Regions from separate parts of the Marinobacter sp. UBA2688 genome, predicted to be linked through region 3. Evidence: predicted binding sites of a transcription regulator. Region 3 holds the regulator's gene; each other region holds the start of a gene.
What was found. The regulator FliA, encoded in region 3, starts transcription of late flagellar genes. The targets are predictions, from matches to a motif close to CTAAAGTTTNNNNNNNNNNNGCCGNTAA.
Positions count from the first base shown of each region.

Region 1: the regulator FliA is predicted to act here: its motif matches at 2,793-2,820, upstream of B3M52_RS05030 (methyl-accepting chemotaxis protein).
Region 2: the regulator FliA is predicted to act here: its motif matches at 3,873-3,900, upstream of flgM (flagellar biosynthesis anti-sigma factor FlgM).
Region 4: the regulator FliA is predicted to act here: its motif matches at 2,293-2,320, upstream of B3M52_RS01530 (flagellin).

Region 1 covers NZ_DELU01000010.1:52,143-59,708, reverse strand. Annotated here, with positions in the region: gene B3M52_RS05035 (hypothetical protein) at 1-845, shown strand, start outside; gene B3M52_RS05030 (methyl-accepting chemotaxis protein) at 828-2,714, opposite strand; gene B3M52_RS05025 (bifunctional GNAT family N-acetyltransferase/carbon-nitrogen hydrolase family protein) at 2,942-4,489, shown strand; gene B3M52_RS05020 (hypothetical protein) at 4,635-5,033, shown strand; gene B3M52_RS05015 (helix-hairpin-helix domain-containing protein) at 5,081-5,851, shown strand; gene selD (selenide, water dikinase SelD) at 5,851-7,566, shown strand, end outside.
Region 2 covers NZ_DELU01000010.1:216,933-224,498, forward strand. Annotated here, with positions in the region: gene B3M52_RS05715 (MFS transporter) at 1-1,065, opposite strand, end outside; gene B3M52_RS05720 (CheR family methyltransferase) at 1,075-1,902, opposite strand; gene B3M52_RS05725 (chemotaxis protein CheV) at 1,944-2,876, opposite strand; gene flgA (flagellar basal body P-ring formation chaperone FlgA) at 3,075-3,779, shown strand; gene flgM (flagellar biosynthesis anti-sigma factor FlgM) at 3,958-4,284, shown strand; gene B3M52_RS05740 (flagella synthesis protein FlgN) at 4,292-4,762, shown strand; gene B3M52_RS05745 (hypothetical protein) at 4,805-5,542, opposite strand; gene B3M52_RS05750 (peptidylprolyl isomerase) at 5,784-6,401, shown strand; gene mnmC (bifunctional tRNA (5-methylaminomethyl-2-thiouridine)(34)-methyltransferase MnmD/FAD-dependent 5-carboxymethylaminomethyl-2-thiouridine(34) oxidoreductase MnmC) at 6,431-7,566, shown strand, end outside.
Region 3 covers NZ_DELU01000021.1:48,105-55,670, reverse strand. Annotated here, with positions in the region: gene B3M52_RS09700 (chemotaxis protein CheA) at 1-1,758, opposite strand, end outside; gene B3M52_RS09695 (protein phosphatase CheZ) at 1,776-2,564, opposite strand; gene cheY (chemotaxis response regulator CheY) at 2,586-2,969, opposite strand; gene B3M52_RS09685 (RNA polymerase sigma factor FliA) at 3,146-3,877, opposite strand; gene B3M52_RS09680 (MinD/ParA family protein) at 3,908-4,720, opposite strand; gene flhF (flagellar biosynthesis protein FlhF) at 4,767-6,062, opposite strand; gene flhA (flagellar biosynthesis protein FlhA) at 6,123-7,566, opposite strand, start outside.
Region 4 covers NZ_DELU01000007.1:29,694-37,259, forward strand. Annotated here, with positions in the region: gene fliD (flagellar filament capping protein FliD) at 1-8, opposite strand, end outside; gene B3M52_RS01525 (flagellar protein FlaG) at 191-631, opposite strand; gene B3M52_RS01530 (flagellin) at 703-2,205, opposite strand; gene B3M52_RS01535 (flagellin) at 2,587-4,098, shown strand; gene B3M52_RS01540 (tetratricopeptide repeat protein) at 4,133-6,130, shown strand; gene sbcB (exodeoxyribonuclease I) at 6,127-7,566, opposite strand, start outside.

The DNA of each region.
Region 1 (7,566 bases), on a different contig from region 3:
GGGAATATCGCCTGTGGTACCGCAATTACGACAGCCCACCCATACGTGCCCTGGTTGCCCTCGCCTTCGACAAGACACCGGAATACGGTTCGTATCGAATCACTCGCACCCCGGAGATGGCCCAAGGCCGGGTTGTCCGCGAACTTGAGCGCCAGCAATCAAAATTGGTCGATCTCGCGAATGTCGCGACATCAAAACAGAGGGAAGAAAGCCTGCAGGCCATCCCCATACCTATCGATGGCGGACTTTTGGGGCTTCGGGTGTGCGTGGTGCTTAAAGAGTCCTTGCCCAGATTCAAAGGCATCCGAAGCCTTGGCAATCTTGAGGAAGTCGGTATCCGCATCGGCCAGGGCGCACACTGGCCGGATTCGTCGATTCTTCAGGCCAACGGAGTCAGCGTGGTGACTCACTCGCGGTACGAAATTCTTTTCCGCATGCTGGAGAATCATCGTTTTGAATGCTTCGCCCGGGGAGTCAACGAGGTTCTTTTCGATCTGGAGCTTGAAAACAACGAAGATTTCGCCATCGAGCCGGACCTGCTGCTGGCCTATCCGATGCCCTCTTACTTCTTCGTCAACCGGCACGACCACGAAACGGCACATCGGCTTCAATTGGGCATGGAAAGGGCCATTTTCGATGGCAGCTTTGGCGCGTACCTCAACCAATACTACGGCCAGTCCATCGACGAGCTAAACCTGCACAGCCGGAACGTCCTTGTTCTGGAAAATCCCTATCTGACGGACGAGTCCCGGGCCATCGGCACCAGAACCCTCCTCGAACTCCGACGGCGAATCCAGATACTATCCGCGCCCCAGAAAACGTCTTACTCAAACCCTGAATCGTGACACGTTCTTACTAAGCGTGTGGCCGACCGATTCAATCTGACCGCTATAGACGTCGTTCTCGCTGGCAGCCTTGGCGGCTTCCTGGCCCTGGTCGGCAATCCGGGTGATGGAGGAGTTCAGCTCCTCTGTCACCGAGGTTTGCTCTTCAGAGGCCGTTGCGATCTGGGAGGTCATCTGGCTGATCGACGTTATGGCATCAGCAATACGGTTGAGGGACTCCATGGCATCCTGAGCTTTCTCCATGCTCACATTCGAGACCGCTGTTGATGCCTTCATGACGTCCACAGCCTGGGTTGCACCGCTTTGCAGGCGCTCAATCATGTTGTTGATTTCTTCCGTGCTGTCCTGGGTGCGGCGGGCCAGATTGCGCACTTCGTCAGCAACAACCGCAAAGCCACGGCCCGCGTCCCCTGCCCTTGCGGCCTCGATCGCCGCGTTCAGTGCCAGCAGGTTGGTCTGTTCAGCAATCCCCTGAATTACCTCGAGAACCGAGGTAATGTCGGTAACGTCCTTGCCGAGTTTATCGATGACTTCCGCAGCGGCGTTAATCTCTTTTGACAATTTCTGTACTGCATCCCGGGAAGCGGCAACGGTTTCAAGGGAAGCACGGCTGTCTGCATCGGCGGTGTTGGAGGCATCCGCGGTCTGTTGGGCATTCTGTGCAATTTCCCCGGCAGCGGCAGACATCTCATTGATGGCCGTGGCCACCATATCAATCTCGGCCTGCTGTTTTTCAACGCTGTCTCGGCTGGTGCTGGCGGTATCCCGCAGGGAGGACACGTTTTCGCCAAGCTCGGCGGTGCCTTGCTGGACGTCCCGGACCACATTCTGGATATTCTCAACAAAGCTGTTGAACTCCGCCGCGAGCTTGCCGAACTCGTCGTTGGCGCTATCGTCCAGGCGCTTGGTGAGGTCCGCCTCGCCACTGGCGATTGACGCCATGGCGGCATTAAGCTTACGAACGGGAGCCATCAGCACGCGGATACCAAAACGCAGGATCACCAGGGACACCAACAAGCCAATTACTGCGATGATCAGCCCGGTTACGCGAGCGGCGTGGACCGGCGCATTGATTTTGTCCTCGTTGATAAAAGTGCCGAGATACCACTCAACACCACGGGCACCTTTGATGCGATGGAAACCGGCAGTCCAACTGGCATCTCCGGTGTCATATTCGTGAATTTCACCGCTGAGCCGAGGGGATTCTCCCAAAAGACTGCTGATCTTCTTGCCAACCAGTTTCTGGTCCGGGTGAAACAACACGGTGCCGTCGTCACTGATCAGGGCCGCATAGCCAGTGTTGGCCAGCGTAATCGTGGAGAGCGTCTGTTCTATGGTCTTCAGGGCAATATCACCACCGACAACACCCTGGTAGGCCCCACGTTTGACCGGTGCCAGCGTGGAAATGATGGTGCCTCCAGTGCCCGCGTCCACGTAGGGTTCGGTGAACGACGCTGAGCCCTTTTGTTTCGCCTGTTTGAACCAGGGCCGCGTGCGTGGGTCGAAATCCGCAGGCAGCGTGGCTTCTGAGGCATCGTCCTTCATCAGCATATAGCCATCATCGCGGCCAACATAGACGTCAATGAACCCGCCACCGGTTGTCGCAGCGGCCAGGATAACCCTCGCCTCGGCATCGGTTTCCACCGACTCCAACGCTTTTGCCGTTGCTTCGGTCATGGCAAGACGGGTGTTGAGCCAATCCGCAATGCTGGACGTACTCTGGGCCACGGTGTCTTCAATCAGTGCATCAACATAGGTATCCGTAGTGTCCTGTAACCGGAGGTTGCCGCTGAGCGTAAACGCCCCCATAACAAGTAAAAGCAAAATACCAAAGGCGACGAGCAACTTCTGGCCGAAACTGAGGTTCATTTTCCGGGTCCTTTTCGAGACAGTCTATTCGGGGGGTCAGTCAAACAGCCTATCGGCTGTCTTTCATTCATAAACTGGTTTTCGGCGTGTGCTGCAAAGTCTTTAACTTTATGTGATAAGAAGTCTTAAGCTTTAGGTGATAAGAAGTCTTTAGCGCTCTCTGATAAAATACCGAAGCAATCGACAATTCTTGCCGTCATTTCCACACCCAACGGGAGCTGCCGTATATGGCCCACGAAGAACTGCACCTCAACCTTCGTAACCTGACCAGTGATGATTACCCACAGCTCCAGCGACTGATGGACAGGGTCTACGACGATATTGGCGGTGCCTGGCCAGAGGACACGATCGAAGCTCTGGTGCAACAGTTTCCGGATGGTCAGATCTGTATCGAAGAGTCCGGTGACCTGGTGGCCGTAGCCCTCACGGTGTGCGTCAAGTATGAGCGATTCAGCAACCCGCACACCTACGACGACCTGATCCTGCGCAATGAAAAGATCTGGCACAACGCCAAAGGCGACTCGCTTTACGGCCTCGATGTGTTTATCCACCCGGATTATCGCGGCTACCGCCTTGGCCGGCGGCTTTATGAAGCTCGCAAAGAACTCTGCCGATCCATGAACCTGCGCGCCATCCTGGCGGGTGGCCGCATCCCCGGATATCACAAGTATTCAGACCAGCACTCTCCGGAAGAATACATCCAGCGTGTGGATCGCAAGGACATCTACGACCCGATCCTCAGCTTTCAGCTGTCCAACGACTTCCAGGTCACCCGGCTGATGCACAAGTACCTGCCGGAAGACGAGAAATCCCTGGGCTACGCCACTCTGCTGGAATGGCGGAACATCCTCTATACACCGCCGTCGCCGGTGCTTAACGTCAAGAAGACTCAAGTGCGCCTGGGTGCCGTTCAGTGGCAGATGCGTGAATTTACCTCTGTGGAGGAAGTGCTGGAACAGGTGGAGTACTTCGTGGATGCGCTCTCGGATTACAAGAGCGATTTCGCCCTGTTTCCAGAATTTTTCAACGCACCGCTGATGGGCCTGACGGACCAGGTGGACCAGACACGGGCCATTCGCTTTCTGGCAGGCTTTACCGAGCAATTCCGCAATCAGATGTCGGAAATGGCGGTCAGTTACAACATCAACATCATTACCGGCTCGATGCCCCTGCTCGAAAATGATCGGGTCTACAACGTGTCCTACCTGTGCCACCGCGACGGCCGCGTCGACGAGCAGCGCAAGATTCATATCACGCCCCACGAACGCCGTGACTGGGTCATCGAAGGCGGTGAGAAGTTCCAGGTGTTCGACACCGACGCCGGCCGCGTGGCCATCATGATCTGTTACGACATCGAGTTCCCGGAACTGGGGCGCCTGGCGGCCATCGAAGAGGTGGATATTATTATGGTGCCCTTCTGGACGGACACCAAGAACGGATACCTTCGGGTGCGGCACTGTGCGCAGGCACGGGCGATTGAAAACGAGTGCTATGTCGTGATCACCGGTAGTGTGGGTAACCTTCCCAAGGTTGAGAACCTGGACGTGCAGTACGCCCAGTCTTCCGTATTCTCACCGTCGGACTTTGCGTTCCCCCACGATGCGGTGATGGCGGAAACCACACCGAATACGGAAATGATCATGTTTTCAGACATGGATCTGGAAAAGCTGAAGCTGGTGCGCAATGAAGGCTCGGTGACCAACCTGAAAGACCGGCGCACGGATATTTACGAGCTCAACACGCTACAAACGGGCCAAAATGATAAAAACAGTTGATGAACCGCCTGAGAGCTCTATCGTATGACACTGAACACGTTGCCAAACCAACATAGTGTGGCTATTGTTTAACCATATACTTTCAGGAACACGCCCTCGGGGTGTCGTCCGGACCCCCTCGGGGTGCAAAAGAGATCACTTTTAGATGAACGAAGCACTACCGGATCTTGTCGCACATTTTCACATCAAGCGTGGCCTCTTTCGCCGGGAGCGTGTACAGGCCGCGCTGTTCGAGCTGGATCACTTCGGATGTGTGATGAAGACGGACAAGATATTTAACCCCGGTGATACGGTTATTCTGGATCTCGTGATGGAAATGCCGTTTGACGACATCAGGGCGGATGGAATTACCGGCCTGGTAACGGAACGCAGGAAACACTGTAGCAATTTCTTCTATTCCGTTGATTTCGTAGAACTCAATGACAACTCCTCGTCTGCCCTGAGCGAAAAACTCAAGCGCATTCGTGAGGTGGTGCTCAAGAAGCAGACGCTAAAATCCAGACGTTCCTCAGGGCCCGCCTCCAGCATTCGGCAACTGGCCTGAACTCACCAACGCCCCACATCAACTTGCACTTCAAGGAGAAAGTCCTCATGGCGAAGAAAGCCAACAAGCAAAGCGTTGATAAAGTCGTCAAGAAAGTGAACAAAGAGTTCGATAAAACGTCATCACAGATCGAAAAGCTGATCAACGACGCCCTCAAGCAGTTCGACAGCCTGCAGAACCAGATTCAGGAACCCGTCCGCAAACTGTTGAAGGAAGTGGATGAGCTTCGTGATCGTGAAATGAAACGTTTCAACGAAGAATTTGAACGTCGCTTGGGTGAATTCCACGATTTGCAAAACAATATCCTGGACCGCCTTGGTATTGCCAGCAAGGAAGCCAGCGAAGAGGCGAAGAAGGTCGCAGGCCAGGCCGCCAAGAAGGCCGGCCCTGCTGCCAAAGGCAAGTCAGCTCCGAAAAAATCCACCGCCAGTAAGACAGCGGCCAAAAAACCGGCCGCCAAGAAGCCCGCCACACCAAAAGCGGCAACTGCAAAGAAAGCCGCCAAACCCAAGGCGAGCACCGCCGCCAAAAGTCCGGCCGCAGCCACTAAAGCCGCTCCCAAGAAAGCCGCCACGGCCGCGCGGAAGCCAGCGGCAAAGCCGGCTGCAGCAACACGCGCTCCAAAGCCGAAGGACAAGAGCGACCTGACCCAGGTTAAAGGTATTGGGCCGGCCACCGCCCGCAAAATGAAGGAAGCCGGTATCACCTCGGTTGATCAGATCGCCAATCCGTCTGACGCGGACAAGGAAAAGCTTCAGGCATTTTCAAGCGTGAAAGGCTTTAACACCTTCAGTGACGAAGCCAAGAAAGTTATTTAATGCAACAATCCGAACAGCCTGTTTTACGGGACATTGTCCTGATTGGCGGCGGACACAGCCACGTAGGCGTTCTCAAGCGCTTTGCCATGAACCCAGTGCCTGGTGTCCGCCTTACCCTCATCTGCAGGGATACCCATACACCCTACTCCGGAATGCTTCCCGGGTACGTGGCTGGGCATTATTCCTACGACGACGTCCATATAGACCTCAGCAAACTGGCCGAGTTCGCGGGCGCGCGCTTCTACCGCGATGAAGTGGTTGGCATCGACCGCCATCGAAAACGTGTGGTCTGCCGCTCCCGGCCGGACGTGCCTTACGACATTCTGTCGGTGAATATCGGGTCCGCTCCCAAGGTCGGTGACGTCAGCGGCGCAACTGAACATGCAGTGCCCGTCAAGCCTATCAACGGATTCAACAATCGCTGGCTGTCATTGTTGTCGCGGCTGGAAAACCATGACGGCCCGATGACCGTTGCTGTGGTCGGCGCAGGTGCAGGTGGCGTTGAACTCACACTGGCCATGCAGTTCCGGCTACGAAATGAGCTCGAAAAGCGCGGCCACGACCCGGACCAGTTGCACTTTCATCTGTTTGATGCAGACCAGCAGATCCTGCCTACCCACAACGCCAGGGTGCGTGCGGTATTCGCTGACACACTCGCAAGCCGTGGGGTGAAGGTTCACCTGGGATCCGCAGTCTCAGAGGTGGAGGCCAATCGTTTGACCACGGAGTCCGGCGACACCCTGTCGGTTGACGAAGTGCTCTGGGTCACCCGTGCCGGCGGCCCCGAGTGGCTGCGGGATACCGGCCTGGCCCTGGACGACGGTGGCTTTATCCGGGTGACGGACACCCTGCAGACAGAAACCGACAACGATATCTTCGCGGCGGGTGACATTGCCAACGTTGTAAATCACCCCCGGGAAAAAGCCGGCGTATTTGCCGTTCGTCAGGGCCGGCCACTGGCGGACAACCTCCGCCGCCATGCCCTCGGAAAGCCCGCGAAGCCATTCCGGCCGCAGAAAAAATGGCTGGCGCTGATCAGTACCGGCGACAAATTCGGAGTGGCCTCCAGAGGTGACCTGTCGTTGGCCGGTTCTTGGGTCTGGCGCTGGAAAAACAGCATTGATAGACGCTTCATGGCGAAATTCAATGATCTTCCCGCCATGGAAGAGAACGCCGCCCTGCCCGACACCGGCGCCGCACAAAACCCCGAGGAAGCGTCCCAGGCCATCTCCGCGGTGGCCATGCGTTGCGGTGGCTGCGGAGCCAAAGTCGGCAGTACCGTGCTGTCACGGGCCCTCGGCGAGCTGCGACCAATAGAGCGGGATGACATCCTGATTGGTCTACACGCCCCAGACGACGCCGCCGTACTGACCGTCCCACCCGGAAAGGCGGTGGTTCACACCGTCGATTTCTTTCGCGCCTTTATTGACGACCCCTATGTGTTCGGCCGGGTTGCCGCCAATCACGCCCTGGGCGACGTGTTTGCCATGGGCGCCGAAGCTCAGAGTGCCACCGCCGTAGCGACCGTGCCCTACGGCATAGAGTCCAAGGTGGAAGACGTGGTTTACCAGATGATGTCCGGCGCCGTGGAAGTGCTGAATGAAGCTGGCTGCGCGTTGGTGGGCGGCCATACGGGTGAAGGCCGGGAGCTGGCACTGGGCTTTGCCGTCAACGGGTTGATTGATCCGGATGACGTCATGAGCAAGGGCGGCCTG
Region 2 (7,566 bases), on a different contig from region 3:
CGCACCAGCACTCAGTGCAGCTGTCGCCTGCGAGCCGAATACCATCAGGTCGTTGAGCCCCTGAACACGGAACCGCTCCTCATCGCGATATCCCTGCGGTAATAGCGTGGTGCCGCCGACAAACAGGAAGTTCCAGCCTACTCCCAACAGGATGAGTGCAAACAGGTAGTGGTGAAAGCTGATACCGCTGAACGCCAGGGCCACACACCCCAGATAGGCCAGCAATCCCAGCCCCATCATCCTCGGAATACCCACCACACGAATGAACCAGCCACTGATCAGCGACGGCAGATACATGGCCATGATGTGAATCTGAATGACCCACTTGGCATCTTCAAGCGGGTGGTCGGCCACTTCCGTCATACTCAGTGGTGTTGCCGTCATGATAAAGCTCATGAGGGCATAACCGATGGCCGCGGAACTGATCGCCGCCCAAATGACCGGTTGCCTCAGGATGTTGGCCATTGGACGACCGCCCTCCCCCAAGGCTTCCCGTACTCGCTCCCCGCTGGCGCGGTACCCGAAAACCAGTACGACCATGGCAACCACCTGCACGGCACTCAATGCAAGCCAGCCGCCCATGAAAGGGTGCTCGGCTTGGCCTCCACCGCCCAAAAGCGCAATTTCCGGCCCCAGCCACGCCGCTACGAGGCCGCCTAAAAGCACCCTGGCTGCTGCGGAGCCAGCCATCTCGGGCGCTACCGACTCCATGGCCGCAAAGCGGTATTGGTGAACCACCGCCAGCCCGGTTCCGCCCACAACCGCCGCAGCGCACAAGAACGGGAAACTCGCACTCCAGGCTGCCAGCGCACCGAACAACCCGGACACCGCACCCGCCAGCGTGCCAAGCAACATAACCGGCTTGCGCCCCAGGCGTTCCATCAGCCACGTAGCAGGCTTTATAGCCAGGACCGTTCCAACTACCACAAGGCCCACGGGCAAGGTTGCCCACTCAGGTGATGGCGCCAGAAGACGTCCGTGAATGCTTCCGATAAAGACGATGAAAGGCGCTGTACACATGGCAAGCGCCTGGGCGGCGACCAGTATCCATACATTGATCGGCATTGGGTGGGCCTATTTCTTGCGGTAGATGATCCCTGGGTGGCACTGCACCATTTCGTAGAGATGAGGCAACCCGTTCAGCGATTCCGATGCTCCCAGTATCAGGTAACCACCGGGATTGAGAGTGGCATGGATACGGGTCAGGATGTCCTTTTTAAGCTCTGCCGAGAAGTAGATCAGTACGTTCCGGCACATAACAATATCAAACTTCCCGAGCATGTAGCGTTCAAGCAGGTTCAGCTCCCTGAACTCCACCATGCTCTTGATTTGCGGTCGGATCTGCCAACTGCCATTCATCGCAGGGGTGAAAAACTGCTTTTGCCGCTCGGGTGACAGGCCCCGGCCAATGGCGATCATTTCGTACTCGCCACGGCGCGCAACCTCTAGAACGCTTTTGGAGATGTCGGTGGCGGTGATCTTCACATCCCGCAGCCTACCCGGCCGCTGGCGACGAAATTCTTCAATAATCATCGCTACCGAATAGGGCTCCTGGCCTGTCGAACAGGCTGCAGACCAGATACGAAGTGACTGCGCTGATTTTCTGTCGCCGAATTCCGGCAGCAGCTTTTCCTGCAGGATGCGGAACGGGTGATTGTCCCGAAACCAGAGGGTTTCATTCGTCGTCATCGCGTCGATCACGACTTCCTTCAAACTGCTACGTCCGGTTCGCTTCACGCGATCCAGCAGATCACCCAGGGTTCTCAGCTCGTTCTCTTCCATGATCCGCCGCAGACGGCTTTTTACCAAATACTGCTTGTTCTCCCCGAGCAAAATGCCACACGCATCCTGCAGGAATGATTTAAAGGCCTCGTATTCCTGTGGCGTTATTTCAGCTTTCATTGGATCTCATTATCGAGTGAGTCGGGAGTAACGGAGGAGCGTCACTGCTCGCGGTCAACAATCTCCATGACCCTTTCAGCCAACTCATCGGGGCTGAACTTAGCCATAAAATCGTCAGCGCCTACCTTCTGCACCATCGCCTTGTTGAACACGCCACTCAGGGACGTGTGCAGCATGATAAATACATCCTTGATTGCAGGCTCATTTTTACACTTGGTGACCAGAGTGTACCCGTCCATTTCCGGCATTTCGACATCGGATATGATCAAACACAGGTGATCGATGGCGCGAGAGCCATCTGCCGTAACTTCTTTTAGGTAATCCAAGGCCTGCTTGCCATCATTTTTTGTCACCACTTCCATACCGATAGCCGTGAGGCAACGCTCGATCTGACGTCGGGCCACTGCGGAATCATCCACGACAAGCACTGGCAGATGACCGGGCACCCGCTCTGAACTGCGGTTGCGAACGTCTTCGGTGACATCTTCCTCAAACGGCGACACTTCAGACAGGATCTTTTCAACATCGATAATCTCAATCAGCTTGTCTTCAAAGTGCGTTACCGCTGTCAGGTAAACGTCTTTGCCCGCCCCCTTGGGTGGCGGCAGGATGTCTTCCCAGTTCATATTCACGATGCGGTCGACACCAGCCACCAGGAAACCCTGGGTTTTTCGGTTGTACTCAGTAATGATCACGAAGCTGGTGGCCATCTCTTCCTTGGGAATACCGGGAAGCCGGATTGACATACCAAGGTCAATGATTGGGATAGTCTCGCCACGAATATGGGCCACGCCCCGAACCATAGGGCGACTGTTCGGCAACGATGACAGCCTGGGGCACTGCAACACTTCCTTGACCTTGAAGACGTTGATGCCGTACATCTGCCGGCCACGAAGGCGAAATAACAGAAGCTCCAGACGATTCTGGCCCACCAGCTGGGTGCGCTGATTTACACTGTCCAATACCCCTGCCATCGTTTATATCTCCCACTCGAAACGTCTTGCTGCCGGCACGCATCTTGCTGCGTTATTCTAAAAAGTCGCGTGGAACCGGCTATGTGCCGGTTTATTGACTCACTCGATAGGCTTAACGGCCGAATCCGGAAATCATTAGGATATTCCTGAACTCGGGGCTTTACCCGGTTAATGACAGCATAGGACAAACTGCCGCGTATGCGCATTACCAATTTCGCCATCATATTGTTATTCGCCGTAACAGCCGGCCCGGCAATGGCCTCCACGACCACGTCCGAACAAATTCAAAGCAGCGCGGAACAATTTCTGGAGGCATTTTCAGAGGCTCAGGCAAACGAAGGCTTTACGGTTTCCCACGATACCGGCCAACTCGACGCACGCCTCTCGCTCGCAACCTGTGATACCCCACTCAGCGTATCGTTCAGCGGCGACCCCTGGAGGACCACCCAACCCTCGCTACTGGTTTCCTGCGAGGGCGAGCGCCCCTGGCGCATGTTCCTTCCGGTATCCGTCACGATAACCGGTGAAGCCATGGTCGCCGCCCGCCCCCTGGGGCGCGGCGAACGACTGACAAAAGCAGCAATACAGTCGGATAACGTGGTGGTGAATTCGATTCGACGGGGCGCAATAACCAATGTCGACCAGTTAGTGGGCATGGAAATGCGCCGCGGCGTGAACGCCGGTACCGTATTTACACCGGATTTGGTGCTGGCTCCGGCAGCGATCGAACGCGGAGACCATGTTATCATCAGCGCCCGCAGCGGAAATTTTTCGGTAAACTCAAGGGGTAAGGCCCTGGCCAGTGCCGGGATTGGAGAACAGGTTCTGGTTGAGAACCTCTCGTCCTCCCGCACCGTGCGTGCCCGTGTGACTGCTCCCGGGCATGTCGAGATTCCCATGTAACCTCGTTCCCGGCATTGATTCACCGGAAACGGCAATCTGTTGCCGGTTTTTTTGAAAGATGACAAGAGTGTCATTTAACTCTTGCAAAAATCGCTAAAGAAACGTCAGGCCATGCCGATAGACAGGTATGAAATTTTGGAGCCGCCCAACGCGGCCGACCAGTTAAGCAGGTAACGTTATGTCAGTTGACTTTAATGGAATAGGCCCAGGCCAGGTCAACACCCAGAAAACCACGGCCGATAAATCTTCCGCTACCCAGAGCACTCAGCCCTCTACAGCTGAGCAGGCAAAGACCCAGGCGCAAGGCGCCCGTGGCGAAAATGTCAATTTGAGCAGCCAGGCGAAGAACCTGAAACAGCTCGAACAAAAGCTCGGCAGTTATCCGGAAATGGACGATGACCGTATCGAGCAGATCCGCTCTGCCCTTGAAAGCGGCTCCTACAAGGTTGATGCGGAGAAACTGGCCCAGAAAATGCATGAGATGGATGAAAGCATTTTCGGGTGAGTAGATCATGGCCGCAATTGATGAACTGAAAGACCTTTTATCTCAGGATATCCGTCAACTCGAATCCCTGGCGGACGTCCTGCAGCAGGAAAAAGCCTGCCTTTCCACATCTGATATCCGTAAACTCGAATCACTGACTGGCGAGAAAAACACTCTGTTGGGTCAGATTCGCGAACGGGCCAAACTCAAAATCCGCCTTCTGGTGTCGATGGGGTTTCGACCTGAAAACGGAGCACCCTCACGGTTTATTCTCAGCGCCGGCCTGTCAGATGTTTACGACTTGTGGCGGGAGGCCGACGAACGCCTTAAGACCTGTCACCAGTTGAATAGCAATAATGGGCGGGTTGTCAGTCACCTTCAGAAGCGCCTTTCACGTCTTACTGATATATTCCGCGGCGTTTCCGGGCACCAGACCCTCTACGGTGCTCAGGGCGAGCAAAAGGCCGTATCACACCGTACCGTTCTGGCGAGCGCCTGACGGCTTCTGGGCTCCGCAAACGTCGGAGCCCAACGCATCCCATCAGCGAGTATAGATCGTCATCTGTGAATCGGGATGGAAGCGGATATTGTCGAGTGCAATGTTCCCCATGGACGGTCCCTGACTGCCGCTGACCCGTATATTGTCCATGCGGATCTGTTCGATCCTTTCCGGGAACGCCAGGGTGAGTCCGCCATCATCACGAACCGTGTAACGGGGAACATCATCCCGATAATGCACACCGGATATCGTAAGATCAGAATCCAGGAAGTTCAGTACCGGCACGAAAATGTTCGCTGTTAGTTTCAGGCCTTCGATGACATCCGGATCAACCTCTCCTGTCCCGTCGTTACTTCCGGTCATGGCAGATACCGTGGCGATACGATCCAACAAGGATTGATCACCCTGCCCCGACACGCCGGCCATCTCGTCATCATTAAGCGGCGCCAAACCGGCACGCTCGTACAATTGCGCGGCGTCCGTAACGTCTCGTGAATCATTCGTGGTGCTGCCAGCGGCAAAACTGACCAATGGCTGAAAAGGCAATACCGCCATAGTGACCAGTGCAGCCGCGTTGCGGTAACGGGATTGGTGCTTGAGAACCCGATGCAACTCGCGCTCGGTAATCCAGCCGGACTGTATAAACACCTCGCCGAGCCGTTGACCGGTCTCATGCTGTAGGCGCAGGCCCTCTTCCAACTGAATTTCGGAAAGGTATCCCCGGTTTATCAGCAACCGACCGAGACGGGATTTTTCTTCGAAGCCCTGACGGATTTTCAAGGTATGCCTCCAATAGCTTCACAGTGATTGCCGTACAACCTGGCCCGGTCAGAGTGCATCAATGCCACTGATGCGATAAAAGGTTAGCTGATAGTCATGAACTCCGCAGGGAATATGCCCGACTTGACAAGTATTATCTGCTAACATCCTGCAACAGACTGGATTCATGGGAACAGTATCGCAGCAAACATTCCCGAAGCTACCTACTATTCCCTGAACTAACTACGTGAGCCATTATAGAATGACAAATTTCGTAAAACCGTTTCGTTATGTGATGCAAATCGCTCTATCTGTAACCTTCATGCTGGGTATCGCCAACTGCCTGGCGGCAGAAGGGCAACAGAATGAGCTGCCCCAGGTGATTATTGAAACCAGCGAAGGTGCCATTGAGGTGACTCTGCGCCCGGACATCGCTCCCGAGACCGTTGAGAATTTTATTACCTATGCCAAAAACGGGTTCTACGAGGGAACGCTGTTCCATAGGGTCATTCCAGGTTTCATGATCCAGGGCGGCGGTTTTGATCAGGATCTAAACCAGAAGCAGACCCGTAGCCCCATCCGGAACGAAGCCAGGCCAACCGCCAAAAACCTTCGCGGAACCATCGCCATGGCCCGCACAAGCTCACCGGACTCCGCCACGTCCCAGTTTTTTATCAACCTGACCGACAATGATTTCCTGAACGCAGGTGTCCGCGGCCCGGGCTACGCGGTATTTGGCAAGGTGACAGGGGGAATGGGTGTTGTGGATGCCATCGCCAGCAAGAAAACGGTGAGATCCCGAGGCATGGCGGATGTACCCCAGGAACCCGTCATTATTCGTAGCGTTTCGGTCCGGCAAACCGATACCGCGGCAGAGTAGCCCATCAAGCCTACTGACCGGATACGACGATTGTGACTGACCCCAGGCTACCGTCCATTGAAACCGCCGACATTGATTGGAGCAGTGGCGCACCCCGCTGTCGCCGCTTTGGCGATGTTTACTTCTGCAGCGAGAACGGCCTTGAAGAAGCGCGGTATGTGTTTATCGGCCAGAACCGGCTTCGCGAACGTTTCTCCTTATTGCCCGCAGCCTCCTCCTTCGTCATCGCGGAAACTGGGTTTGGCACTGGCCTGAATTTCCTCGCAGCCTGGCAAGCCTGGAATGAAACAGCCACACCACGCAACGGCTGCCTGCATTTCGTCTCCGCCGAACGCCACCCGTTGACTCCGGAGGACCTTGCCCGAGCACTTACGATGTGGCCGGAGCTCAAGGTTTACGCTGACCAACTGCTTGAACAATATCCTGCCCCCATCACCGGTACCCATCGCCTGGTACTCGCCGGCGGTCACGTCAGGCTGACCCTGTTTTTCGGCGACGTAGCCGATGCCTGGCGTGAGCTGGATTTTCAGGCGGATGCCTGGTTCCTGGACGGTTTCGCGCCCGCTAAAAATCCGGGCATGTGGACGAGTGAAGTCATCGACGCGATGCCGGGCCACAGCAAGCCCGGCGCGACGATCGCCACCTTTACATCCGTTGGCGAGGTGCGGAGACGGCTGATTGCTGCTGGCTTTGCCATGCGAAAAGCACCCGGATTTGGCCAGAAATGGGACATGTTGACCGGCACACTGGGTGATGCCACCAGCCCCGGAACACCACCAGCCGCGAATGATGTTGAATCCATTGCCATCATCGGCGCCGGGGTTGCCGGCAGCCTGCTCGCCCGGAATCTGGCGGAGCGGGGATTGCATGTCACGGTGATTGACCAGGCTCAAGAGGCTGGAACAGCCGCCTCTGGCAATATCCAGGGTGCGCTGTATGTCAAACTGGGCATTGAGTTCAACGATCAGGCAAAGCTCGGTCTCTCATCGTTGCTGTTCAGTCAACGTTACTATCAACAGTTCGGCGGGGAGCACTGGCATCCTTCCGGGCTTGTTCAACTGGCGCACAGTGATAGCGAGCAAGACCGTCAGAACCGCTTCATCGCCCGCAACGACTATCCAAGCGCCGTATTGCAGCAAATCAGCCCGGAACAGGCGTCTGAGCT
Region 3 (7,566 bases):
GATGGCCAGGGTCAGCGGCACCTTGATGACGATGCGAGACCCTTTGCCCAGCTCCGACTCGACGCTCAGCTGCCCGTTGAGCTGACTGATCTTGGTTTTCACCACGTCCATGCCAACGCCACGACCGGACACATCCGATATCTGATCCTTGGTGGAGAACCCGGCGGAGAAAATCAGGTTGTAGCACTCGGTGTTGGTCAGTCGGTCAGCGGCATCCTGTTCGTAGATGCCCTTTTCGACCGCTTTTCGGCGCAGTACATCCGGATCCATACCAGCACCGTCGTCTTCGATGGACAACAGGATGTGGTCGCCTTCCTGCTCAGCCGACAGCGTCACACGACCCTGACGAGGCTTGCCCGCCTTTTCACGAACATCGGGTGCCTCTATACCGTGATCAACCGAGTTGCGAACAAGATGGACCAGAGGATCGGACAGCGCCTCGACCAGGTTCTTGTCCAGGTCGGTCTCTTCGCCGTGCATCTCAAGGTTGATTTCTTTCTTCAGGCTGCGTGCCAGGTCGCGAACCACCCGCGGGAAGCGGCCAAATACTTTCTTGATGGGCTGCATCCGCGTTGCCATCACCGCTGACTGAAGATCGGTGGTCACCACGTCCAGGTTGGAGACGGCTTTGTGCATATGCTCGTCTTCACTCTGGGCGCCCAGACGCTGCAACCGGTTACGCACCAACACCAGTTCACCCACCATATTCATGATGTCGTCCAGGCGCTTGGTATCCACCCGCACCGAAGTTTCAGCCACTGGTGCATTCGCATCCCGTGCCGGCATCGCGGGCGTTACGCCTGCCTTGCCATTATCCGCAGGCGCTTTTTCGGGCTTACCAGTCGGTTGCGCGGGCTTGTCAGCCTTGGCACTGGGAGACGTGGCCGACGGCTGCTTTGCAGCAGGCCCAGGGGCCGGCTTGGCAGTTTCTGCCGTAGGGCTACCACCCTTGCCGTGCAGGTCATCCAGCAACTTTTCGAACTCGTCGTCCGAAATCAGGTCGTCGCCACCCTTGCTATCACTGGCCTCATCACTGGTAACCTTGTCGCCCGAGGCATCCTGGCTGTCAGGGGCTGCCTTGCCGGTTTCAGGCGGGCCTGAGAACTGGCCCTTGCCATGCAATTGGTCCAGCAGGGCCTCGAATTCATCATCGGAGATGTCGTCTCCGCTCCCTCCGTCACCGCCTGAAGATTCATTGCCGTCGTCACTGGAAACCGGAGCGCTGCTGGTCTTTTCCTCTTCCAGGGCATCCAGCAACCGCTCGAATTCGTCGTCGGTAATATCACCGCCATCGTCTCCAGAACTGGCTTCGTTGCTCTCGTTCTGTTCTTCGCGAGCGACCGCTGCGTTTGCTGGCGACGACTCCCCTGCCGGCTGCGCCAATGCGTCCAGAGCGGCAATCAGTTCCTCGGGAGCTGGCGTCGGTTCCTCGTGGTGGCGAACCTGTTCAAACATGGCATTGACGTGATCCAGGGCTTCCAGCACCACGTCCATCAGTTCCGAGTCTACCTTGCGCTTGTGGTTGCGCAGGATATCGAAGACGTTCTCCGCGGAATGACAGCAGTTCACCAGGGCATCGAGTTGCAGAAACCCAGCGCCGCCTTTTACGGTGTGAAAGCCTCGGAAGATGGCGTTGAGCAGATCGCTGTCGTCCGGGTTTTGTTCCAGGTCGACCAGTTGCTCCGACAGCTTTTCGAGTATCTCGCCTGCCTCAACAAGGAAGTCCTGCAGGATCTCTTCATCGGCATCAAGCGCCATGCGTTACCCTCTCTTACTCAGAAACCGAGACTGGACAGAAGATCATCAACATCGTCCTGTCCCGATACTACGTCTTCGCGTTCTTCGGCCTTGATCTGTGGACCAACACCCTGTTCCGCCGATATCTTTTCCCGCTCTTCCAGTTCATGCACGGTGCCGGTCATCTGGTCCACATGACTCGCCATCACTACCAGGCTCAACAGATGCTCTTCCACCTCTTTAACCAGAGTGGTGACCTTTTGGATCACCTGCCCAGTGAGGTCCTGGAAATCCTGGGCCAGAAGAATTTCCGACAAGTTGTCGTACATCGCCCCGGCATCGGTATTCAGGGTCACGAAAAACGTGTCGATACGGGCATAGAGCTCACGAAATTCAGCCGGCGCCATCTCGCGGCGACGCAGTTTCTGCCACTGGTCTCTCAGCTCGGCGGCCTCGTCGCGGAGGGCGCTGGCCTTGGGCATAGCCTCCTCAACCAGATCCATGGTCCGATTGGCCGCTTTACCGGTCATCTGAACCACGTACTCAAGGCGATCCGACGCATCGGTCATCTTCGACAGAGCTTCTGACTGTTCGGCGTTACGGGGATCGATCTGGAAATTGCGGATCGCCTCGTGGAGGCTGCGGGTCAAGCGGCCGACTTCCCGATACAGGCTCTGGTCCCTCACCTCGCTCAATTCATTGATCAGCGTCATCGCGCGGCCATAATCCCCGGCGTTAACCTGTTCAACCAACTCGGCCGCCTGGCTGCGGAGTTTCTCCGTGACCTCCGGGTCGAGCCCCTGTGGGTCTTTTTTTCTATTGCTCATGGGAGCCGTCCGACCTCTGAATTACTGGATGCGTTCGAAGATCTTCTCAATCTTCTCCTTGAGTACGGCTGCCGTGAAGGGCTTGACCACGTAGCCGTTCACACCGGCCTGCGCAGCAGCGACAATCTGGTCGCGCTTCGCCTCGGCGGTCACCATGAGCACAGGCAGGGTTTTCAGGCTGTCATCGGCACGGACTTCCTTGAGCAGATCGAGTCCGGACATCCCTGGCATATTCCAGTCGGTTACCAGAAAATCGTATTTGCCGCTCCTGAGCATAGGCAGTGCTGTATTGCCGTCGTCTGCTTCGTCAGTGTTGGTAAAACCGAGATCGCGAAGCAGGTTCTTAATGATCCGTCGCATTGTGGAGAAGTCATCCACAATCAGGATTTTCATGTTCTTGTCCAATGGGACCTCCAGTTAAAAACGCCCGGAATTCGTTTTTGGCTTCCGGCTCACAGTCTAGCAGGCCGGTAGTTTAACCGCTTATTGTGTGGCCTTTGAGCCGGTTGTAAAGCACCGGTTACCAAAAGGCTACAGTAAAGAATGCCTGGTAACGCCGTTCAATGGGACTGGCGGCCTGTTCAGCTCTGCCAACCAGTAAGACGCCCCCGCAGACGGAGCGCGGCCTGGCTGTGAATCTGGCTGACCCGGCTTTCACTGACACCCAACACAGCACCAATTTCCTTCAGGTTCAATTCTTCCTGATAGTAAAGGCTGAGCACCAGCTTTTCTCGCTCGGGCAGGTCACCAATCGCAGCTGCCAGGCTCTTCCGGAAGTTGTCAGACGCCAAGCCATCCAACGGGTTATCACTGTCCTCTGTTTCTTCTATCGGCAGCTCGCCGGATTCATTGAGCTCATCCAGGCTAAAAAGTCGGCCACTGTTAGCATCGCTCAGGGAGGAATAGTATTCGTCGAGGTCCAGCCCCAGCTCCTCGGCTACTTCCGAGTCTTGAGCTTCCCGACCCAGGCGGTCCTCGACAGCCTTGATGGCTTTGGCAATGCGGCGGGAGTTCCTGTGGACGGATCGAGGTACCCAGTCACCTTTGCGAATTTCATCTACCATGGCTCCGCGAATCCGGATCCCGGCGTATGTCTCAAAGGTAGCCCCCTTGTCGGAACTGTATCGCTGTGCAGCTTCCAACAAGCCAATCATGCCTGCCTGCATAAGGTCATCCAGTTGGACAGATGCCGGCAGCCGCGCCATGAGGTGAAGCGCTATTTTTTTGACCAGCGGGGCCTGCTCCTCAACGAGCTGGGAAGGTCCTCGTGTACCCGTCCGGTTGTAGGTTCCAAGTTCTTTCGCCAATGTCATGTATCCGGCTATTCAGTGACAGGATCAAAATCAGACTTCGACGAGCCGCTCCACAAAGAATTCCAGATGTCCCCGGGGCGATGATGGCAGCGGCCAGCTATCCACTTTCTCCGCGAGGCTCTTGATCGCCAACGATGCTTTTGCCCGCGGATAGGCATCCAGCACGGCACGCTGGCGCTGTACCGCTTTTTTTACGGCCTCGTCATACGGCACCATACCCACATATTGTAGTGCCACATCAAGAAAGCGCTCGGTAACCCGGGTCAGTTTTTCAAACAGATGGCGACCTTCCTGCTCATTCCTGACCTGATTGGCCAGTATACGGAAGCGGTTGGTGCCGTAATCCCGGTTCATAAGCTTTATAAGGGCGTAGGCATCGGTGATAGAGGTAGGTTCATCACAGACAACCAGTAATAGTTCCTGTGAGGCTCGGAGGAAACTGACCACCGATTCGGAAATACCCGCAGCGGTATCAACGATCAGCACATCGATCTGGTCACCCAGTTCGCTGAACGCGTTGATCAGGCCAGCGTGCTCCAGATTGGAAAGCTGGGTCATGCGTTGGGTACCTGAGGACGCGGGCACGATTTTGATGCCACCGGGGCCGTTGACCAACACATCCCGAAGGTCACATTCCCCGGCGATGACGTCCTGGATATTACGATTGGCGGTAATGCCAAGCAGAACGTCAATGTTGGCAAGGCCCAGGTCGGCATCGAGCAGCACCACCCGCCGTCCCATTTGTGCTAGGGCGATGCCAAGGTTCACTGATACGTTGCTCTTGCCAACGCCCCCTTTCCCGCCGGAAACGGCAATCACCTGTACCGGATGTGGTTTGCTCATACTGACTCTGATCTCTTGCCGCGTTTAACCGCAGGCTGTGTTGTTTTTAAACAGCGACTGCCTGTTGCTGCTGGAGTTTCTTCAGCCTCTCCACGGCCAACCGCACCAGCGGAATGGACTCAGCGTGGTGCAGGTCTTCCGGGATTTTCTGCCCGTCGGTGTAATACGCCACCGGCAATCCCGTTTCCATGACGAATCCCAGCGATTCACCCAGGGTCAGTGCTTCATCGATTTTGGTCATCACACAACCCGTAAGATTTGCCATCTTATAGCAATGCCAAACGGATTTCATGATGCGCGGCTGACTGGTTGCCGAAACCACCAGATGGGTTCGAATCCGATGGTGACTGCGAGCCAGCTCCATAAGCTGCTCCTCGTAGCCCTTGTCGGTGCTGGTCAGGCCAGCGGTATCAATCAACACCAGGTGCCGGTCCGACAGTTCGTCCAGTATGTCGTCCAGGGAATGGGTTTCGTCCACAACCCGAACCGGAACGTTCAGTATGCGCCCGAACACAAATAGTTGCTCATGGGCCGCGACCCGATAGCGATCGGTGGTGACCAGCGCCAGAGAGTCGGCGCCGTGGCGCAGCACATAGTGCGCGGCCAGCTTGCCGATGGTCGTCGTCTTGCCGGACCCGGTTGGGCCCACCAGGGCGTAGACACCGCCCTCATCCGCCCATTCAGTACGTGCGGTCTTCACACCGGCGGCCAGCATTTTCAGAGACTGCTTCCAGCCATCCTCAAGCCGGCCTGCGCGGTGGCGCCGGGACAGAGAGTTGGCGAGCTCCAGCCCGAGACCAAACTCCTGCAACCTCTCAGACAGCCTCTGCTGTACTGCGTTAACCGCTGTTTGTTCGGGTTCACCGCCATTCCGGGCACTGACCAGGTCACGGAGGGAACTGATCTCCGCACGCATTTGCGCCAGCTCTCCGGAATAGGCAGCGCTGGCAGCGGTAGGCTCTTCAACCACCATGTCATCGTCGGCCAGCGATTCTTTCGACAAGCCAGCGTGGCCGAAGCCCCCACCCGCAACCGCATTACCATAGGTCGCGCGCTTTTCCCGCACTTCCCGAATACGATCGCGAGAGCGGCCGAGTTCGTCCTCCAGGCGGCGATGCTGTTCCGCCTGCATTTCGGCTAGCCGTGAGCCATTGGTGGCTTCCCGCGCAGCGTCACCGAGGCGTTGGCGCGCCATGTTTTCGTCATAATCGAGCGCTGTCACAATTTCGACGCCACCATCCACACGACGATTGGAAAGGATTACGGCATCGGGACCCATCTGATCCCGCACCTGACGCAGTGCCTCTGCCATGCTTTGGGCAAAAAACCGCTTAACTTTCATAATGATGCTTCCTCCCCGGTCAGCGCTTTCCAGCGCCTTCCGCCTTTCCAGCCGCGGTCTTTACTGACCGACGGATGCGACAATAGTGATCTGTTTGTTATCCGGAATTTCCTGGTACGACAGTACATGCAGACGCTCTACTCCGTAGCTGGCAAATTTCGCCAGTACCGGGCGCAAGGGCCCTGAAACCAATAGAATCGCCGGCTTGCCCAACATCTCCTGGCGCTGAACGCTGTCCTGGAGCGACCGCTGAAGCTTCTCAACCATATTTGGCTCCAGCACCAGCCCGATGTCTTCCTGACCGCCGGATTGTTGACTCTGCTGCATGGACTTCAGCAATAACTGTTCCAAGTCTGGATCCAGAGTGATCACCGGGATCTCTGTGTCGTTGCCACAGATACTCTGGACAATCATCCGGCGCAGTGACTGGCGGGCAACCGTGGTCAGCAGCTTCGGGTCCTGGCTCTTCGGATGAACGTTCACGATCGCTTCGGCAATAGAGCGCATGTCACGGATCGGCACTTCCTCTTTCAGCAGGTTCTGCAGCACCTTCAGCAGCAGGCTGATGGAAATGGTGGTGGGTACCAGTTCTTCCGCCAGCTTTGGAGATACTTTCTCGAGCTGTTCCAGCCACTTCTGGACTTCCTCATGGCCAAGCAGTTCGTGGGCGTGTTTCTGGAGGATCTGGTTGAGGTGTGTTGCCACTACGGTACTGGCGTCCACGACGGTATAACCGAGGGTCTGTGCCTGGTCTTTCTTGTCCGGTTCGATCCAACTGGCGTCCAGGCCAAAGGCGGGGTCTTTGCCCTCTATCCCCTCGATCTTGCCGAACACCTGACCTGGGTCTATCGCCAGTTCACGGTCCGGATGGATTTCTGCCTCGGCAATGGTCACCCCCATCAGGGTGATGCGATAAACATTGGGCATCAGGTCGAGGTTGTCGCGAATATGGACCGAAGGCATCAGGAAGCCCAGATCCTGTGAGAGCTTTTTGCGAACGCCCTTGATGCGGCTGAGAAGCTGACCACCCTGGGACTTATCCACCAGGGGAATCAGGCGATAGCCCACCTCCAGGCCCACGACATCCACGGTGGCCACATCGTCCCAACCGAGTTCCCGGGTTTCCCCCGGCGGCGGCAGCTGGGCACTGTGTTCACCGCCCTCACCACCGGGCGGCAGGTCGCGCCCCGGGCCTGCCGGACGGGCACCACCGCCCCGGACCGGGAACACACCATCTTCCTCAACGGTCTGGCGCTCCTGTTGCCATATGTACCAGGCAATACCACCGGCAATCGCGCCCAGACCAAGGAATGCCACGTGCGGCATGCCAGGAATCAGGCCAAGGATGATGAGGATAACGGCAGCGATACCCAGCGCCTTGGGAGCGTTGAACATTTGTTGCAGTATCTGCCCGCCCATGTCCTGGCTGGACGTTACCCGGGTAACCATGATCGCTGCAGACGTCGACAGCAACAGTGACGGAATCTGTGCCACCAGGCCGTCA
Region 4 (7,566 bases), on a different contig from region 3:
TTTGCCATAGTATGTGCCTCCTCAGGAGGGCAATTTCCAATGCTATTCCATATATCGGCCTGAAGCGGCAAAACTTTGCCTTTTCTACCGACCAATTTTGTAACCACATGTAAGCAAAACACCGCCGGCCCCTTTCGGGTGCGGCGGTGCTGAACAACCGTTTTCAACGTCAGGCCAAGAGCGGCAAACTCTAGACCTTCGTGTTGAATAACGTCAGCGGTTCATCCTGCTGCAAGTTTTCTGCCAACCTCAACGCAACTTCATCCGGAATTTGCCGAATAACCTCTTGGGTGGACTGATCGACGACCTTGACGATCGTCTGTCCCCGCTCGTTATCCACTTCAAACTGCAAATCCCTCTGGACCGTCTGAACGAAATCGTTCAGTTGAGACACGGCATCATCCAATTTCTCTTTCTGTGCCTCACTGCGCCTTTCGAGCCTCTCAGCTTTCGAAAGTTCCTGAGCCCCGGACAACAACTCCGAACGCTCAGCAAGACCAGGTGATGAAGGTGCAGTCAGGGCGGAGGCATTCCTGCCTTCGGCCTGAGATGACGAAATTGCCCGAGCCGGAGCTTGCTCGCTGGAACGAATCAGCTTCAAATCCGGGCCATTCAGGTTAACGCCATTCATAGCTCACCTCGCTATCCTCATACAGCAGTAAACCGGGGCCCAAAGACCCCGGCCTTGCCGTTATGCCCCTGTTACTGCAGGAGGGACAGAACCTGCTGCGGGCGGGCATTCGCCTGCGCCAGTACAGAGATACCAGCCTGCTGGAGAACCTGCGCCTTGGACAGCTTAGCAGTTTCAGATGCGAAGTCTGCATCCAGAATCCGGCTGTTAGCGGCCGACAGGTTTTCGGCAGTTGTGCTCAGGTTGGCGATTGTGGATTCAAACCGGTTCTGGGCAGCACCCAGGTCGGCGCGGATACCACTGATCTGCTCAAGAGCCGCATCTGCAATCTCGATTGCGCTGTTAGCGCCTGCAACAGTACCGATGTCGATAGAAGACACTGACTGGAGGTTAGAACCAACCACGGTGTCTGCTGCAACGTTCAGAATGCTACCAGCGGTTTCCGCAACCGAGGAACTGACTGAGAACGCGCCGGATGAAGCGAACTCAACAGAACCAGAAGCAATCGTGCTGTCAGTGCTGCCAGCGGTCAAAGTAACCGCACTTGGATCACCACTGCCCTGCAGCGTGGCGGTACCGGTAGCGTTACCTGAGTTGGCAAAGTCCTGCAGACGGATGTCTTTACCATCAGCCTGGGTCAGTGTGATTTCGCCACCGTTTGCTTCAGCCGTAACACCAGTGGTGCCTGAGGTATCGTTGATCGCTTTGGCCAGCGCACCCAGGTCAGTGGTAGTTACCGCTGCGGAGATGGTCGCTGTATCGCCACCACTACCAAGCGTGAAGGAAACCGTACCATCGTCAGACAGACCAGCGAGGGTTGCCGTGGTCGATGCGGTGGCCGTTACACCAGTCGTGCCGGTTTCAGCGTTAACAGCAGCTGCAATCGCTTCTGCAGTATCGCCTTGGGTAATACCAATGACCTCAGAGCCTTCAGTTCCAGAAACGGTGATGTTCTGTGTAGCAATGGTGTTGTTGGCAACCGTTGCCACATCAGCCGCAGCTACCGCAACAGAACCTGTGCCCTGGCTGACAGTGGTATCACTTTCACCGGATACGGTGTTGTTACCAAGGTCGGCACCACGAGCACCGGTCACGGATACTGAGATGGTCTGGTTAGCGTTGGCACCAACCTGGAATGACTGAGCAGTGAAGCTGCCATCCAGAAGGTTGAGGCCGTTGAACTGGGTAGTACCGGCAATACGGTCAAGCTCTTGCTTCAGCTGGTTTACTTCGCCCTGAAGTGCAGAGCGGTCAGAAGAAGAGTTGGTAGAGTTGGCCGACTGAACAGACAGCTCACGGATACGCTGCAGGATGTTGGTGGTTTCTTCCAGAGCACCTTCAGCAGTCTGAGCCAGAGAAATACCGTCGTTGGCGTTACGCTGCGCAACGTTCAGACCAGAGATCTGGGACTGAAAACGGGTCGAAATTGCAAGGCCAGCAGCATCGTCCTTGGCGGAGTTGATACGCAGGCCGGAAGACAGACGCTCCAGAGCTTGGTTAGAAAGCTCCTGGGATTTGTTCAGCTGGTTCTGAGCTGACAGTGACGCAACGTTAGTGTTAATACCGAGAGCCATATTGCTTCTCCTTCGACATATGTCGTTATTTCATGGAAAAGGAATGGCGCCCATTTTCAGTTTGGGAGCGCCTCCCTGTTATTGCGCTTAACGGCGCCCCCGTCCGTACCTTTAGAAAAAATTAACGGTATTTTGTAAGGGAATGTAAAAGCGGCAATAGTCTTCCTTATACCGCTATATGCTGACGATTGGATTCATGCCCCAAACATCAAAACGACCAATAAAACCAATACTAATCAATATCTTAAAAACAAAACTCCGAAACTGGCACAACCTTCGCTTACCTCCCTGCAAAACGGCAATTAAATGAACTTCCGCCGGCAAGGCGTCCATTTTGATCGGGCACCGGGTTACCGGCATCTCTGAGCAGGGAGAAATGTTATGCCTCAGATCATCAACACCAATATCGCGTCGCTGAATGCTCAGCGAAACCTGAACACTTCACAGGAAGACTCCAACGTTGCCCTGCAGCGGCTGTCATCCGGCCTGCGCATCAACTCCGCCAAGGACGACGCTGCCGGGCTTGCCATCTCTGAGCGATTCACATCGCAGATCAAAGGCCTCAACCAGGCCATTCGAAACGCCAACGACGGTATTTCTCTGGCTCAGACTGCTGAAGGCGCGCTGGGCGAATCCGGGAACATCCTGCAGCGCATTCGGGAACTGGCGGTACAATCCGCCAACGCAACGAACTCCGCATCTGACAGGAAGGCCCTGCAGTCCGAAGTAAACCAGCTAAAAGGCGAGCTGGAGCGCATTGCCACTACCACCGAGTTCAACGGGCTGAAACTCCTGGACGGCACCTTCCAGGCCCAAAAATTCCAGGCTGGCGCCAATGAAAACCAGAGCATCGCCGTTTCCATCGAAGGCGCCCGAACCGCCGACCTGGCCAACAACACGCTCGACGCGGCCAACGCAACCCTGAACCAGGGCACCGGTTCAACAACCGCAGCGAATGCGACGTTACCCGCACAAAACACGATCGCCACGCAGAATCTCACCATTTCCAGCTCGTTGGACAGCCAGGTGGTGCCCATTACAGCAGGTGACACGGCAGAAGACATCGCCGCAGCCATCAACGACATCGGTGCCACGACGGGTGTGAACGCGACGGCAAGAACATCGGCGACCCTGAGCAACACCGCTACCACGCCAATCGCCGTGCCTCAAACCGTGTCGCTCACCCTTTCCAATGGGAGCAGCTCAGCGACCATTTCCGCGCAGATCACCGATGCAAACGACCTCTCAGCGATTGCACGTGAGGTGAACGCCGCGTCTGGTAAGACCGGCATTACCGCGGAAGTTGCTAACGACGGCAGTATCACGCTGATTCAGGAACAGGGTAAAGACATCACTATCGAAGACTTTACCGCTGCCGGCTCTCAACAGTTGGCGGTACAGGGTAGCGGCGACCCGAGCGCCATCGAACTGACAAGTGGTGGCGCTAATGCCACACGGATTGCCGGTGAGTTGACGCTGGACTCGTCCGTTAGCTTCGCCGCGACGTCTGACGCCACCCTGGCCGCAGGCAGCGTCCTGAACAGTGCACAGAATACCGCCGCCGGCTCTACGCCTGAAGAAGTGGCAGGTATCGATATAAGCACCGTTGACGGCGCAACCAGCGCACTCGCAGTTGTGGATGCGGCATTGGAAACCATCAGTGGCATTCGTGCCGACCTGGGCGCTGCCCAGAATCGACTCGAGTCGACCATTGCCAACCTGAGCACGACCTCTGAGAACCTGTCGGCCGCGCGTTCACGGATTCGTGATGCAGACTTTGCCGCCGAATCCGCAGAACTCGCCCGCACCCAGGTGCTGCAGCAGGCCGGCTTGTCGGTATTGGCCCAGGCCAACGCAAGGCCACAGCAGGTTCTGCAGTTGCTGCAGGGTTAATCGGGTTTCGTCACAGAGTCAAAGGGGTAGCCCCATGCAAGCACAGCACAACATCCATGCCACAGACGCACAAAAAGCCCACATTGCACGGCTACTGCTGCAGGCAAACCTGGCTTATGCCGAGTCAAACAGCCCGACATCGCTGGTTCAGCGTCTCAAGGCGCGGCAGGAATGCCGTGACTACCTGAATGAGGTTCTGGCGCAGGAACCCGGTAACGCAGGCGCGCTGGGCTTGATGGGGCGTGTGGAAATGGACGAAGGGGCACTTGATAAGGCACACACCCTGTTCACGGACAGCTTGAGCCATGACCCGGCACAGCCCCAGCAGTTCACCAACCTGGGCTACTGGGCAATCAAGTCCGAGCGCCCGGCCCTGGCGGAGCAGTATTTCATCCAGGCCCTGGAAATGGACCGGCAATCCGCCGCCGCTTTCGGCGGAGTCGCCCATGCCAAGCGCCTTCAGGGCCAGTTCGACGTAGCCTACCTGCACTACCGCAAACTGCTGGAAATGGGCCTGGAATGGCCGTCTATCTATAGTGGCATGCTGACCTGTGCGGAGCATCTGGATGTGAAAAGGGCTGACACCAAACTGGCCCGCGACGCTATCCTTTTGCTGCGACATGACGGCCTGCCCCACCAGGAAATCGGCCGTTTCGTAGGCGCCATCATCCGCCAGCAATACGATCTGGAAAACCCGAATGCTCAAGTCGCTCTGGACGCCGCCAGCGAGGACGAACTGCTGATCCTGGCACTGGAAAAAACCCTGATGCCAGACCCAGCCGTGGAAGAGCTGGCCACCCTGCTGCGCCGGGCGATTATCGCGGAAGTCGCACAGACTGTTGAACTGCGGGACGAACTTCAACCGCTGGCACTGGCCCTGGCGGTCTACGCCGATCGCACCGGTTACGCCCTGACCGCGGAGGACGACGAAGAACGGCTGGCCTCAGCCATCAACGACAGCATTTGCGCCCAACTTGCCATGGGCGAGCAACAGGATGGCATGATCGGTTCGCTGATCATCAGTGCCATGTACGGCGCTCTGTTCCATCAGAAGTATGCTGTACACCTTGGCCGCTGGAACCTGGTGGACTGGCCGGTTGCCATGCAGGGGATGATGGCCGCGAGCTACTATAACCGCGCGTCGGAAGAGGCCATCAAACAGAATTTCGACGAGAAATCAGCCGAGCTTTGTCTGGAGAAAACCGATGTGCCCCAGGCCTGGCCCAACTGGTCGAAACTTGCCTATCGCTCCGAAACCAGCCTGAAAGCCATAATGGCGACCGAGCTGGGCATGAGTACCGAGCAATTGCCGGAAACGATCCGAATCATGGTGTGTGGCGCCCAGTCCGGCCAGCGCGCCATGGAACTGGCGCACTACCTGAAAGACGTGGAAGTAATCGCCGTGGATGAATCCCTGGCCAACGTTGCCAAGGCAACGCGACTCGCGGGCGAGATGGGCATCAGCAACATCGTGTTCTGGCCCTGGTCCATCGCCCAGCAATTCGTCGCCGATGACCACAAGGTGCACTGGATCGAAATCGGGCGCCTGCCGTCAACAAGCATGACCGAGGTGTCCCTCGCAGCCCTGGTGAGTTCAGCGACCGGCAACGGTGCTGTTGTCCATATGCACACCGCCGTCAACGAACAGACCGATGGCGACAAACAGATCCGCCGCCTGATCTCCCAACACGACCTCAAACCGACACGTACGGCCCTGCGTCAACTCCGACGGATGGTACTGACCAATCGGCAGGATCCGATGTGGCAATCCTTGGTTGCCGAAACCGACTTCTACGGCCTGGGTGGCTGCCGCGACCGTTGGTTCAGTGAGCAGGATTCCAGGCAGCTAAAAGAGCTGATGGCGCTGCTCAGCAACGAAGTGGACTGGAAACTGGCAAAAGCCCGGGACACCGACGGCCACAGCCTCGCCACCAAGCCTGTACAGAAACAGATCCAGGCTGAGGCTCTGGGAAGCGAGGTGCAAAGCTTGATGGGTCAAGGCCTGTCCGTGTACTTCCAGCGCCGGCGCTAGACGTAAGGAATCAGGGATTCACCATAGAGGTGAAGCTCTTCCAGAACATGCCGCTTTTCCGGCGTAAGCTCCGGATCAGCGGCAAGATTCTGCAAAATCTTGAAGAACTCCTCCAGAGACCGCCACCCTTTCTTGGGCTGCATCAGCCGCTGCTGACGAAAGACTTCCCACTTCTCCTGCTCTTCGGATATCAGCGTATTGGGGTAATTCCTGGCGCGATAGCGAAACACCATTTCTTCCAGACGACCATCCTCAAACCGTACTTCCTGCTCTCCCAGGGTTTCTACCGGCTGTTGCAATAGCCAGTTGAGCTTCTCGCGGTCGGTTTTGCTGATAAAACCGCCAGCGTAAAGCTGTTCGTCCGGATCCGTCAGGTCACCTTCATGGGGGTGATCGAAGGCCTGAGCGATTCGGGCTGGCAGATCCGGCGCCTTGCGCAAAATGGCCAGGTGCTCACGCAGCTTGTCGCCGTCCAGTTCCAGCTCGGCAAGCCGCTCCTCAGAGAGGGATTTCAGCATGGTGGCGGGGGCCAGTACCGGGCACTTGTTCAGTTGCACGCCTTTGAGTGGAAAACGGCTGGTGCCCTCCCCTAACTCCGCCTGGGAAGTAAATACCCGCTCACGGATCTGCTCAGGCGTAGCGTAAATCAACTCGCTTGGGTCTTCGCGCAGGTCGTACACGATCACCAGGTTCTTGTTGGTGGGGTGATCAGCCAATGGCGCCACCATTGCGCAGCAACCACGGGTGGCCGGGTACTTTGCGGAAATGTGGAACACTGGCTTCATACTGGCAGTATCCAGCATGGCGCGGGCGGAGTGCTTGTCCTTGTTTTGCAGCACAAACTCAAACAGCTTTGGCTGCTTTTCCTTGATCAGCTTTGCCACCGCGATGGTAGCCTCTACATCCGACAGAGCATCGTGAGCGGCTTCATGGGCAATGCCGTTGGCGACCGTGAGTTCTTCCAACTTGAAACTGGGGCTGCCGTCTTCCTTCTTTGGCCATTGAATACCCTCTGGTCGCAACGCGTAGGTCAGGCGCACCATGTCGATGATATCCCAGCGGGAATTGCCGTTCTGCCATTCTCTGGCATAAGGGTCACGAAGGTTACGGTACAGGGTATGGCGGGACACTTCGTCATCGAAGCGCAGGCTATTGTAACCCACGGCGCAAGTGCCGGGCTGGCTGAAGGCCTCGTTGACCTGTGCGATAAACTCCGCCTCGGGAAAACCGTCTTCCAATGCCTTTTGTGGGGTAATGCCGGTAATCAGGCAGGCTTCTGGCGAGGGCACGTAGTCGTCAGCCGGTGCGCAGTAGATAATCAGCGGGTCTTCGATGATGTTCAGATCTGCATCGGTGCGCACCCCGGCAAACTGGGAGGGACGATCGTGTACGGGGTCGACACCAAAGGTTTCGTAGTCGTGCCAGTAGAAAGAACG